3 regions of the Cellulosimicrobium sp. NPDC030954 genome follow, and region 1 is predicted to be linked to each of the others. Evidence: predicted binding sites of a transcription regulator. Region 1 holds the regulator's gene; each other region holds the start of a gene.
The links. The regulator Rex, encoded in region 1, represses fermentation and respiration genes when NADH is low (regulators of the CRP and FNR family bind a similar motif). The targets are predictions, from matches to a motif close to CTTGTGAANNNNTTCACAAG.
Positions count from the first base shown of each region.

Region 2: a site for Rex is predicted at 498-517, ahead of pflB (formate C-acetyltransferase). Genes of this name have one in related genera too.
Region 3: a site for Rex is predicted at 2,087-2,106, ahead of adhE (bifunctional acetaldehyde-CoA/alcohol dehydrogenase). Genes of this name have one in related genera too.

Region 1 is NZ_JBVIFN010000001.1:650,758-655,209, forward strand. Features, by position in the region: gene ACZ402_RS02655 (HAD family hydrolase) at 45-926, opposite strand; gene ACZ402_RS02660 (glutaredoxin family protein) at 987-1,280, shown strand; gene ACZ402_RS02665 (redox-sensing transcriptional repressor Rex) at 1,339-2,013, shown strand; gene ACZ402_RS02670 (YceI family protein) at 2,138-2,689, opposite strand; gene ACZ402_RS02675 (MarR family winged helix-turn-helix transcriptional regulator) at 2,862-3,392, shown strand; gene ACZ402_RS02680 (histidine phosphatase family protein) at 3,463-4,134, shown strand; gene ACZ402_RS02685 (TlpA family protein disulfide reductase) at 4,262-4,452, shown strand, end outside.
Region 2 is NZ_JBVIFN010000015.1:42,555-47,006, forward strand. Features, by position in the region: gene ACZ402_RS19245 (carboxylate-amine ligase) at 1-388, opposite strand, end outside; gene pflB (formate C-acetyltransferase) at 766-3,078, shown strand; gene pflA (pyruvate formate-lyase-activating protein) at 3,099-4,091, shown strand; gene ACZ402_RS19260 (GrpB family protein) at 4,223-4,452, shown strand, end outside.
Region 3 is NZ_JBVIFN010000013.1:33,078-37,529, forward strand. Features, by position in the region: gene ACZ402_RS18495 (prolyl oligopeptidase family serine peptidase) at 1-1,986, opposite strand, end outside; gene adhE (bifunctional acetaldehyde-CoA/alcohol dehydrogenase) at 2,196-4,452, shown strand, end outside.

The sequences.
Region 1 (4,452 bases):
CCACCCTGGCGGGGCGAGGGTGCCGGCTCGGGGGGAGCGGGTGGTCAGAGGCGGGCGATGCGGCGGTCGACGGCGCGGCGGACGGAGCGCAGGACGAGCGCGGCGGCCCAGGCGGCCCCGGCCCAGCTCGCGGTGCGGACGCTGCTGCGGGCGACGCGGCGGCGTCGGCCGCGGAACTCGCGGATGGGCCAGCCGACGTCCTGCGCGTGCCTGCGCAGCCGCGCGTCGGGGTTGATGGGGCAGGGGTGGCCGACCGTCTCCATCATCGTGACGTCGTTGAGCGAGTCGCCGTAGGCGTAGGACGCGTCGAGGTCGATGTCCTCGCGCTCGGCGAGGGCGCGCACCCCGGCGGCCTTGGCGCGGCCGTGCATCATGTCGCCCACGAGGCGGCCGGTGTAGAAGCCCTCCTCGTGCTCCGCGACGGTGCCGAGGGCGCCGGTCGTGCCGAGGCGGCGGGCGATGAGCTCGCCGATCTCGACCGGGGTCGCGGAGACGAGCCACACCTGGTGGCCCGCGGCGAGGTGCTCGTCGAGCAGGCGACGCGTGCCGGGGTAGATGCGCAGCGAGAGGACGGTGTCGTAGACCTCCTCGCCGATCGCGGTGACCTCCGCGACGGAGCGACCCGCGATGAGGGCGAGCGCGCGCGACCGGATGCGGTCGATCTGCTGCTTGTTCTCGCCGAACAGGAGGTAGCGCGCCTGGTGCACGGCGAAGCGCACGATGTCGAGCGTCGAGAAGAACTGCCGCTGGTACAGGGCGCGGGCGAGGTGGAACGACGACGCGCCGCGGATGATCGTGTTGTCCACGTCGAAGAACGCGGCGGTGCGGTGCGCGGGGGCCGATGGCGTGCGGCCGGCGTCGGGCGCGTCCTCGGGGGCGGTCGACCCGGGGGTCGGGACGGGGCCCGGACCGGAAGACGTCGCCATGTCCCCACTCTAGGGGGTCTCCCGCCCGGCCCGGGGCCGCGTCCTCGTACCCTGGGAGGCGTGAGCACCTCCGACGCGCCGACCCCTCCCGTCCTCCTCTACGGCCGCGCCGGGTGCCACCTGTGCGACGACGCGCGGGCCGTCGTCGAGGCGGTGTGCGCCGAGGCGGGGGTCGCGTGGGCGGAGGTGGACGTGGACGCGCCGGGCGCGGACCCGGCGCTGCGCGAGCAGTACGGCGAGTACGTGCCGGTCGTGACGGTCGGCGGCGTCCAGCAGGGGTTCTGGCGGGTGGACGCCCGCCGGCTCGCGCGCGCGGTGGGTCGGATTTCGACGGCGCGCGCGGACCTGGGATGATTCCTCCCGGTGGAGCGCGACCGTCGACGAGGACGGTCCCAGGACGACGGGGTGACGGGTGGCTGAGCAGGTAGTCGGTGAGGTGACGGCGCCGGGTATCCCGAGCGCGACGGTGGCGCGGCTCCCGTCCTACCTGCGGGCGCTGCGCGACCTGGTGGCGCGGGGCGTCGCGACGACGTCGTCGGTCGAGCTCGCCGAGCTCTCCGGCGTCGGTCCGGCGCAGCTCCGCAAGGACCTGTCGTTCCTGGGCTCGTTCGGCACGCGCGGCGTGGGCTACGACGTCGACTCGCTCGCGCAGTACATCACCGAGGCGCTGGGGCTCGTGGACGAGCACCGCATCGCGATCGTCGGGATCGGCAACCTGGGGCACGCGCTCGCGAACTACTCGGGGTACGAGCAGCGGGGCTTCCACGTCGCGGCGCTCCTCGACGCGTCGCCGGAGGTCGTGGGCACGCGGGCCGCGGGCCTCGTCGTCGAGCACGTCGACGCGCTGGAGGAGGTCGTGGCGCGGGAGAAGGTGTCGATCGTGGTCCTCGCGACGCCGGCGGCGCACGCGCAGTCCGTCGCGGACCGGGTCGTCGCGGCGGGCGTGCGGGAGATCCTCAACTTCGCGCCGCGCGCGCTCCAGGTGCCCGCGGACGTCGACGTGCGCGGCGTGGACGTCGGCAGCGAGCTGCAGATCCTCGCGTTCCACTCCCAGGCTCGCGCGCTCGCCGAGGCCCAGGACCGCTGAACGACGAGGGGCCGCGTGCTCGCGCACGCGGCCCCTCGGGGCGGCACCCCTGCCGGTGGGTGCAGTGCTCCGGGAAGGGTCCCGAGGAAGGGGGCCCCGGGAAGGGGGTCCCGGGAGTCGGTCGTCAGGCCTGCTTGATGGCCGAGACGTCGAGGGCGATCTTGATCTTGTCGCCCACGAGCACGCCGCCGGTCTCGAGCGCCGCGTTCCAGGTCAGGCCGAACTCCTTGCGGGAGATCTCCGTGGTCGCCTCGAACCCGGCGCGCGCGTTGCCGAACGGGTCGGTCGCGGTGCCCGCGAACTCGGTCTCGAGCTCGACCGGCTTGGTGACGCCGTTGATGGTCAGGTCGCCCGCCACGACGAAGTCGTCGCCGTCGCCGGAGATGCTGGTCGACGCGAAGGTCCACGTCGGCTTGTTCTCGGCGTCCCAGAAGTCCGCGCTGCGCAGGTGGTTGTCGCGGTTCGCGTCGCCCGTGCTCACGGACGCGGCGTCGAGCTCGGCGGTCACGGAGGTCGACTCGAGGTCGTCGCCCACGGTGATGGTGCCGGCCGTGATGGCGAGCGTGCCGCGCACCTTGGAGATGCCGGCGTGGCGGACCGTGAAGGCCGCCTGCGAGTGGGACGAGTCGAGGGCGTAGGTACCAGCGTTGAGCCCGGCGGGCAGCGGCGTGGCCATGGGTGCTCCTGAAGGGGTCGAGGGTCCCGGGGGACCGAACTTGGTTGAAGGTTCAACTTCGTACGAGCGTATCAACCGCAGGGGGTGATCCGTCTATTCCCGGTGAGGTGGAACAATGTTCGGCGAGGTTCCACCCCTGAACCCGCCCCCGTCCGCCAGCGCCCGAGGACCCATGACCAGTAACGACGTCGACCACCAGCTGACGACGACCGCCCGCGGGACCACCGCGGGCGCGAGCGAGGAGCCGCGCTGGCTCGACGCCGAGCAGCAGCGCCTGTGGCGCGCCTACCTCGACGGGACCGTGCGCTTCATCGAGTCGCTGGGGCGCGACCACGAGGAGCGGTCGGACGTGTCGCTCAACGAGTACGAGCTGCTGGTGCGGCTCTCGGAGAGCCCGGACCACACGCTGCGGATGTCCGCCCTCGCCGACGGGCTCGCCCGGTCCCGCAGCCGCGTGACCCACACCGTGGCGCGCATGGAGGCGCGCGGCCTGGTCCGGCGCTCGGCGAGCACGGGCGACCGCCGCGGGGTCAACTGCGAGATGACGACCGAGGGCTACCGCGTCCTCGTGGCGTCGGCGCCCGCGCACGTGGCCGCCGTCCGCCGGTTCATGGTCGACGTGCTCACGCCGGAGCAGTTCCGGGCGCTCGGCGAGGCGATGGCGGCCGTCGCCGAGGCGTGCAAGGCCGACCGCGACTCCTGACCCGGGTCGCTCCGGGAGCCGCCGCCCCGCAGGTGCCGGTCAGGGCCGGGAGTGCGGGACACTGGTGCGCATGGTCTCCACCATCGTCCACCTCCTGCGCCACGGCGAGGTCCACAACCCCGACGGCGTCCTGTACGGCCGCATCCCCGGCTACCACCTCTCCGAGCGGGGCCACGAGATGGCCCGCCGCGTCGCCGCGCACCTCGCGGGCGAGCCCGGGCCCGACGGCGCGTCGCGCCCGCGCGCGGACCTCGCCGTCGTCGTCGCGTCGCCGCTCCAGCGCGCCCAGGAGACGGCCACGCCCGCCGCCGAGGCGTTCGGGCTCGAGCTCGGCACCGACGACCGGCTCATCGAGGCCGCGAACCACTTCGAGGGCATGACCTTCGGCGTCGGGGACGGGTCGCTGCGCCACCCGCAGCACTGGCGCTTCCTGTGGAACCCGTTCCGTCCGTCGTGGGGCGAGCCGTACACCGAGCAGGTCGCGCGCATGCGCGCCGCGGTCGCCGACGCCCGGGACAAGGCCGCGGGCCACGAGGCCCTCCTCGTGAGCCACCAGCTCCCCGTGTGGCTCACGCGCCTGAGCTTCGAGAACCGCCGCCTGTGGCACGACCCGCGCAAGCGGCAGTGCTCGCTCGCGTCGCTCACGTCGCTGCACTTCGAGGACGACCGCCTCGTCGGCCTGCACTACTCCGAGCCGGTCGCCGACCTCCTCCCGGGCGCCGCGACCGTCGCGGGGGCGTGACGTCGGTCATGTCCCGCCCCGTCGGCGCCGTCCGGACGCCCGAACCGTCCCGTTCGGGAGTGGCGGAGGTCACGTCTCCCAGGTGGCGTCCAGGATCCCCGGGCAGGGTGCCTCCCGTGATGCCGCTGTGACCGCCAGCTCGCGCGCGCGTGCCGCGCGCGCCCTCCCGCCCCTCCGCCGCGCGCTCACGGCGGGCGTCGTGCTCGCCGCGACGCTCGGCCTCGCGGCCTGCGCCCAGGAGTCCGGGGCGACGACCGACGTCGTCGGGCAGGGCTACGTCTCCGGCGACGGCTCGGTCCGCACCTGGGACGCGGGCGA
Region 2 (4,452 bases), on a different contig from region 1:
CGTGCACGTGGCACCCGCTCGTGAGCTGCTCGCGCGCCGTGAGCCCGAACGCGGCGCGGGCCTCGAGGTAGCGCAGGCGCGAGACGGTGGTGCCCTCGAAGGGCAGGGGCGAGGTGGAGAGCGCGGCGACCCGGGCGCCGACGCGGTCCGCGGCCTCCTGGGCGCGCTGCCGGCCCGCGCGGATCTCCGTCGCGAGGTCGTCGAGCTCGCGCCGCGGGTGGGTCGCGGTCTCGAGCTGCTCCTCCATGAACTCCGACTCGAGCGAGCCGGTCCCGCCGCCCTTCTCGTCGGTCCCCGACGCCTCCAGGGCCTCCGCGGCCCGGGCGACCGGGTGGCCGTCGTCGCCGACGAGCAGGAACTCTTCCTCGACCCCTACGGTGCGCTTCACCCGGGCAGTCTCACACGGAAGCCGCGACCACGTCGGGCGGGCGTGTGACGTGCGTCCGTGTCGTGCGTCACGGGGGTGCGCTGCCGGGGTCGCAGCCAGCTTCCGAGGGCTTGTGAAGGTCATCACAAGAGGTGGTCGCGACGGGGTGTAAGCGGTGAGGAAACGGCGAGATCCCGCGGTTCCCGCGGGGTCCCGCCCGGCTCGGGACCTAGGTCCCCGGACGGCCCGAAACCCCTCCGCGCGACGCCGCGTGAACCTAGCCTGGAGGTGGCGAAGGAGCCCGTCGGACCTCCCACGAGGGCCTCCACCCGAGGCCGGGGAGACCGGCGGGTCCGGCCGGCGCGCGGACCCGCGCGTCAGGCACGAGGGAGGTCCAGATGACCAGCGTTTCCGAGGCACCCGGCACGACGAGCGGCGGCCGTGCGGTGGAGGGCGGCGTCGACGCGCAGCACGACACCGCGCACGTCCCCGCGTGGGAGGGCTTCACCGACGGCCCGTGGCGCGACACGGTCGACGTGCGCGACTTCATCCAGCGCAACTACCGCCCGTACACGGGCGACGCGTCGTTCCTCGCCGGGCCCACGGAGCGCACGACGGGGATCTGGGACACGCTGTCCGCGATGTTCCCCGAGGAGCGCGAGATGGGGATCTACGACGTCGACCCCCACACGCCCGCGGGGATCACGGCGCACGCGCCCGGCTACATCGACAAGGCGCACGAGGTGATCGTCGGCCTGCAGACCGATGCCCCGCTCAAGCGCGCGATCATGCCGAACGGCGGCTGGCGCATGGTCGAGGGCGCGCTGCAGACCTACGGCTACGAGGTCGACGAGACCCTGAAGAAGGTCTTCACCGAGTACCGCAAGACCCACAACCAGGGCGTGTTCGACGTCTACCCGCCGAACGTGCGCGCGGCCCGCAGCTCGCACATCATCACCGGCCTGCCCGACGCCTACGGCCGCGGCCGGATCATCGGCGACTACCGCCGCGTCGCGCTCTACGGGGTCGACGCGCTGATCGCCGCGAAGAAGCTCGACAAGCTCGGCCTCGACGCGCAGCCGTTCAGCGAGCAGGTCGTGCGCGAGCGCGAGGAGCACGCCGAGCAGATCCGCGCGCTCGGCGAGCTCAAGGAGATGGCCGCCGAGTACGGCTACGACATCTCGGGCCCGGCGACCACCGCCCGCGAGGCAGTGCAGTGGCTCTACTTCGCCTACCTCGCCGCGGTGAAGGAGCAGAACGGCGCCGCGATGTCGCTCGGCCGCACGTCGACCTTCCTCGACGTGTTCATCGACCGCGACCTCGAGGCCGGCCGCATCACGGAGTCCGAGGCGCAGGAGATCATCGACGACTTCGTCATCAAGCTGCGCATCGTGCGGTTCCTGCGCACCCCCGAGTACGACGCCCTGTTCTCCGGCGACCCGACGTGGGTCACCGAGACCATCGGCGGCATGGGCGAGGACGGGCGCCCGCTCGTCACCAAGAACTCGTTCCGCTTCCTCCAGACCCTCTACAACCTCGGCCCGGCCCCCGAGCCGAACATGACGGTCTTCTGGAGCCCGGAGCTGCCGCAGGGCTTCAAGGACTACTGCGCGCAGGTCTCGATCGACACCTCGGCCGTGCAGTACGAGTCGGACGAGCTCATCCGCCAGCACTGGGGCGACGACGCGGCGATCGCGTGCTGCGTGTCCCCGATGCGGGTCGGCAAGCAGATGCAGTTCTTCGGTGCTCGCGTGAACCTCGCCAAGACGCTGCTCTACGCGATCAACGGCGGCCGCGACGAGATCTCCGGCAAGCAGGTCTCGCCCGTGGCGGCGCCCGTCGAGGGCGACGTGCTCGACTTCGACGACGTCATGGCGAAGTTCGACGCGACCATGGACTGGCTCGCCGAGACCTACGTCGAGGCGCTCAACTGCATCCACTGGTCGCACGACAAGTACGCGTACGAGCGCATCGAGATGGCGCTGCACGACAAGGACGTGCTGCGGACCATGGCGTGCGGCATCGCGGGCCTGTCCGTCGCGGCGGACTCGCTCTCGGCGATCAAGCACGCGAAGGTCTCCGTCGTGCGCGACGAGCGCGGCCTCGTCGTCGACTACGTGACCGAGGGCGAGTTCCCCACGTACGGCAACGACGACGACCGGGCCGACGCGATCGCCGTCGACCTCGTCGAGCGGTTCATGGCGAAGGTGCGCACGCACCCGACCTACCGCGACGCGGTGCCGACGCAGTCGGTCCTGACGATCACGTCGAACGTCGTGTACGGCAAGGCGACGGGCAACACGCCCGACGGCCGCCGCGCCGGCGAGCCGTTCGCCCCGGGCGCCAACCCGATGAACGGGCGCGACACCCACGGCATGCTCGCCTCGGCGCTCTCGGTGGCCAAGCTGCCGTACGACGAGGCGCAGGACGGCATCTCGCTGACCAACACGGTCGTGCCGAGCGGCCTCGGGCGCACCAAGGAGGAGCAGGTCACCAACCTCGCCGGCCTCCTGGACGCCTACATCGGGTCCGAGGGGTACCACATGAACGTCAACGTGCTGAACCGCGAGACGCTCCTGGACGCCATGGACCACCCGGAGAACTACCCGCAGCTGACGATCCGCGTGTCCGGGTACGCGGTGAACTTCGTCCGCCTCACGCGCGAGCAGCAGCTCGACGTGCTCTCGCGCACCTTCCACGGCGCGCTCTGACGAGCGCTGAGGAGCCCGCCATGACCGTCACCCTTCCCGGCCCCGCCGTCCGCCCGTCGCGCGGGTGCGGCGTCGCCGGGGGCACCCTGCCCGACGACGCCACGCGCCTCGACGTCCCGGGTGCCCCGACCTCCGCGGTCGAGCCCGCCGCGTCGGGCACGCCCGTGGGCCACGCCCGCCGGGCGGGCGCGGGCCTGGACGGGCTGACGGTCGCGGACGTGGACCGGGCCGACAAGCTCGCGGCGATGCGCGCAGGCGAGCTCGGCTCGGTCCACTCCTGGGAGCTCGTCACCGCCGTGGACGGCCCGGGGACCCGGCTCACGGTGTTCCTCAACGGGTGCCCGCTGCGGTGCCTGTACTGCCACAACCCCGACACGTTCGCCATGAAGGACGGTCGGCCCGTCACGGCGGACGAGCTCCTGGGGCGGGTCAAGCGCTACCTGCCGGTCTTCCGAGCCACCCACGGCGGGCTCACGCTCTCCGGCGGCGAGGTGCTCATGCAGCCCGCGTTCGCGGCCCGCGTGCTGCGCGGCGCCAAGGCGATGGACGTGCACACCGCGCTCGACACGTCGGGCTTCCTCGGCGCCAACGCGACCGACGCCATGCTCGACGACACAGACCTCGTGCTGCTCGACGTGAAGTCGGGCGACCCCGACACCTACAAGAAGGTCACGAGCCGCGACCTCGAGCCGACCCTGAGGTTCGGACGACGGATCGCCGAGCGCGGCCTCACCGGCCACGCGCCCGAGGTGTGGGTGCGCTTCGTCCTCGTCCCGGGCCTCACCGACGACGTGGACAACGTGGAGAAGGTCGCGGAGTACGCGGCCTCGCTCAACGCGATCCGCCCCGGCACGGTGACACGCGTCGAGGTGCTGCCCTTCCACCAGATGGGCCGCGACAAGTGGGACGCCCTCGGGCGCACCTACGAGCTCGACGACACGCCCGCTCCGTCGGCCGAGCTCACCGAGCGCGTGCGCGACCAGTTCCGCGCTCACGGCCTGACGACGTACTGACCCGACCTGCCGACGAGCGCCCGCTCGCCGAGACCCGAGAAGTGGCCCCGGACCGCCATGGTCCCGGGGCCACTTCTCACGTCTCGGTGGGCCTGCGCTCCCGAGGCGGGGCCGGGTCGTAGGGTTCACGGGTGCCCGCAGCGACCGTCGACATCCACGACCCCCGATGGGCCGACACCGGGAGGCGGTGGACGGAGCGCGTCGCCGGCGCGCTCGCCGACCTCGCGAGCCCCGACGGCACGAGCCCGGTCGTCGTCGAGCACATCGGGTCGACGGCCGTCCCCGGGCTCGCGGCGAAGCCGATCATCGACCTCCAGGTGCGCATCGCGCCGCTGCCCTCCGAAGCGGCGCTCGAATCCGC
Region 3 (4,452 bases), on a different contig from region 1:
GAACGTGCGGATGAACGCCCACTGCTCGGGGTCGTCCGGGTCGCCGTACTCCGCGGCCCACGACGCCCCGGCGAGGAGCTTCGTGTAGCGGCGCATGTCGAGCAGCGGGACGCCGACGATCACGGCGCCGAACAGCTCGGGGTACTGCGTGAGCATGTTGCCGGCGAGCAGGCCGCCGTTGGAGCGGCCCTCCATGCCGAGGTGCTCGTGCGTCGTGATCCCGCGGGCCACGAGGTCGCGCGCGGCGGCGGCGAAGTCCTCGTAGGCGCGGTGGCGGTTCGCCTTGAGCGCGGCCTGGTGCCAGGCGGGCCCGTACTCGCCGCCGCCGCGGATGTTCGCGACGACGTAGACGCCGCCCCGCGCGAGCCAGGCGCGGCCGAGCGCGCCGGAGTACGCGGGCGTGAGCGAGATCTCGAAGCCGCCGTACCCGTACAGCAGCGTCGGCGCGGTTCCCGTGCCGCCGTCGCCCGCGCCCGCGACGAGGTCCGCGCGTCCGACGACGAAGTACGGCACGCGCGTGCCGTCGTCGGACGTGGCGAAGTGCTGGGCGACGGTCATGCCGTCGGCGTCGAAGAACGCGGGGTTGGACTTGACGACCTCCGGTGCACCCGCGTCGCCCGGCCGCTCGCCGAGCGACAGGAGCGAGAGCGTCGTGGGCGTGAGGTAGTCGGTCGTGACGAGCCACAGGTCGTCGGTGTCGACGGGGTCGACGGCCCCGACGGCGACCGTGCCGAGCTCCGGCAGGCCGGGGATCTCGGAGCGCACCCACGGCGCGTCGGCGGTCTCCTGCCCGACGGCGGTCCCGGCACCCTCGGGAGCGGCGGCGTCCGGCGGCGTGAGCACGTGCAGGCGGTTCTTCACGTCGTCGAGCACGTTGACCACCAGGTGGTGGCGCGTCCACGTCGCGCCGGCGAGCGACGTCGTCGCCGTGGGCTCGAACAGCACGGTGAAGCCGCGGTCGCCCGCGAGGAAGTCGTCGAACCGGGCGACGAGCAGCGAGCCCGCGCGGTACGTCGCGCCGCCGACCGTCCAGTCGTCGCGCAGCTCGACGAGCATCCACTCGCGCCGCACGCCGACCTCGGCGGAGTCGGGCACGTCGATCTTCGTCAGGCGCTGCTCGGGCGTGCCGGTGCGCTCGGCGAGGTAGAGCTCGTCGGCGTAGAACGCCTTGGAGCGGTGCACGAAGTCGCGCTCGAACCCGGGCGTGTGCGACCGCCAGGCGGAGATGTACATGTCCTCGTCGGTGCCCTCGTAGACGGTCACCGCGTCCTCGAGCGGGGTGCCGCGCGTCCAGCGCTTGACCACGCGCGGGTACCCGGACGGCGTGAGCGTGCCCTCGCCGAAGTCGGTGAACACGTAGACGGTGTCGGCGTCGACCCAGCCGAGCGAGCCCTTGGCCTCGGCGCGGAAGAACCCGCCGTCGCCGGGGGCGACGAACCGCTTCTCGACGAGGTCGAACTCGCGCGTGACGTCGGCGTCGGAGCCGCCGGGGGAGAGCTCGACGAGCGCGTGGCGCCAGGGCTCGCCCGCGGCGAGCTGCCCCGGCGTCGGGCGCAGGACGCTCGCGCCGTGCCAGACCCACGACTCGCCCTCCGCCGCGGCGAGCGCGTCGAGGTCGAGCACGGTCTCCCACTCCGGGTCGTCCGAGCGGTAGGACTCGAGCGTCGTGCGGCGCCAGAGGCCGCGCTCGTGCTGCGCGTCGCGCCAGAAGTTGTAGTAGCGGTCGCCGATCTTGGAGACCTCGGGGATCTTGGCGTCGGAGTCGAGCACCTCGCGGATCGCGCGCTCGGTCGCGGTGAACTCCTCGGCGACCTCGAGCGTGTCGGCGACCTCGGCGTTGCGTGCGCGGACCCACGTCAGGGCCTCGTCCCCCTCGACGTCCTCGAGCCAGAGGTACGGGTCGTGGGGCGCGCCGTCGGCGGGGAGCACGGTCTCGGCGGTGTTCTGGGGCGCGGGCGCAGGGCTCGTCGTCTGCTCGGCGGTCATGGTCCCCCACCCTACGGCGGCGGGCGCGGTGGTGCGGAGGTCACGAGCGGGCCGGGACCTTGGGCCTCGAACACGTTCTGGACCTTGCTCGGCTGCGCGGCTTGTGAAAACATTCACAAGTAGAGAGACCGCTGAAGGAGCCGGGGCAATCCGGCCCCGGCAGCACCCGCGGCCCGACGCCCGGCCCGACCGGGCACCGGAGGGGACGCATGAGCGCGAAGAGCGCCGGCACGAAGGTCGAGACCCGCACCGAGGACACGCGCACCACGCACGAGATCGACGTCCTCGTCGAGCGCGCCCGCAAGGCGCTCGACCAGTACATGAGCCTCACGCAGGAGGACGTCGACCGGATCGTCCTCAAGGCGTCGGTCGCGGGCCTGCACCAGCACGGTCACCTCGCGCAGCTGGCCGTCGCCGAGACCGGGCGCGGCGTGTTCGAGGACAAGGCGACGAAGAACATCTTCGCGTGCGAGCACGTGCCCAACTCGATGGCGAACCTCAAGACGGTCGGCATCATCGGCCGCGACGAGCTGACGGGCGTCGTCGAGATCGCCGAGCCGGTCGGCGTGGTGTGCGCCGTGACGCCGGTGACCAACCCGACGTCGACCACGATCTTCAAGTCGCTCATCGCGCTCAAGACGCGCAACCCCGTCGTGTTCGCCTTCCACCCGAGCGCGCAGCGCTCGTCGGTCGAGGCGGCCCGGATCGTGCGCGACGCCGCGGTGGCCGCCGGCGCGCCCGACGACTGCATCCAGTGGGTCGAGCACCCCTCGATCGAGGCGACCAACACGCTCATGCACCACCCGGGCGTCGCGCTCATCCTCGCGACGGGCGGCAACGGCATGGTCCGCGCGGCCTACTCGGCCGGCAAGCCGGCGCTCGGCGTCGGCGCGGGCAACGTCCCCGCCTACGTCGAGAAGAGCGCCGACCTCGGCCGCGCGATCAACGACGTGGTCATGTCGAAGGCGTTCGACAACGGCATGGTCTGCGCGTCGGAGCAGGCGCTCATCCTCGACGACGTGATCTACGACGACGCGATGCGCGAGCTGGCCCGCCTGCACGCCTACCGCGCGACGCCCGCCGAGAAGGCGATGCTCGAGCGCCTCATCTTCGGCGTCGAGGCGAGCGGCACGAACTGCGCCGGCGCGAAGCTGAACCCGAAGGTCGTGGGCAAGTCGCCGGTGTGGATCGCGCGCGAGGCCGGGTTCGAGGTCCCCGACGACACGTCGATCATCCTCGCGGAGATCGACGACGTGGGCCCGCAGGAGCCGCTGAGCCGCGAGAAGCTCACCCCGGTCCTCGCGGTGCTGCGTGCGCGCGACACCGAGCACGGCGTCCGCCTCGCGGAGCGCATGGTCGAGCTCGACGGCCTCGGCCACTCGGCGGCGATCCACACGGCGGACCAGGAGCTCGTCGAGCGCTACGGCGCGCGGGTCAAGGCCGTGCGCGTGCTGTGGAACAGCCCGACGTCGCTCGGCGGCATCGGCGACATCTACAACGCGCTGCTCCCGTCGCTCACGCTCGGGTGCGGCAGCTACGGCGCGAACTCGGTGTCGAACAACGTGTCGGCGGTCAACCTCATCAACGTCAAGCGGATCGGGCGGCGCAACAACAACATGCAGTGGTTCAAGGTGCCTGCCAAGACGTACTTCGAGCCGAACTCGATCCAGTACCTCGCGCAGATGCGCGACGTGCACCGCGTCACGATCGTCACCGACAAGGTCATGAGCCGCATCGGCGTCGTCGACCGCGTGCTCGACGTCCTCGCCCGCCGCGAGGAGAAGGTCGCGATCCAGATCATCGACGCGGTCGAGCCCGAGCCGAGCGTCGGCACCGTGAACCGCGGTGCCGAGTCGATGCGCGACTTCGAGCCCGACACGATCATCGCGATCGGTGGCGGGTCGCCGATGGACGCCGCCAAGGTCATGTGGCTGCGGTACGAGCACCCGGAGATCGAGTTCTCCGACATGCGGGAGAAGTTCTTCGACGTGCGCAAGCGCGCCTACAAGTTCCCGGAGCTCGGGGGCAGGGCGAAGCTCGTGTGCATCCCGACGTCGTCGGGCACCGGCGCGGAGGTGACGCCGTTCGCGGTCATCACCGACCCGGAGACGGGCTTCAAGTACCCGCTCGCGGACTACGCGCTCACCCCGACCGTCGCCATCGTCGACCCCGTGCTCACGGACACCATGCCCGCGAAGCTCGCGGCCGACTCGGGCTTCGACGCCCTCACGCACGCGACCGAGGCGTTCGTCTCCGTCTACGCGAACGACTTCACCGACGGGCTGTGCCTGCAGGCGATCAAGATGGTCTTCGAGCACATCGAGGACTCGGTCACGCAGGGCGCGGCGGCCCCGAAGGCCCGCGAGAAGATGCACAACGCGGCGACCATCGCGGGCATGGCGTTCGGCTCGGCGATGCTCGGCATCGTGCACGCCATGGCGCACACCGTGGGCTCGACCTTCCACC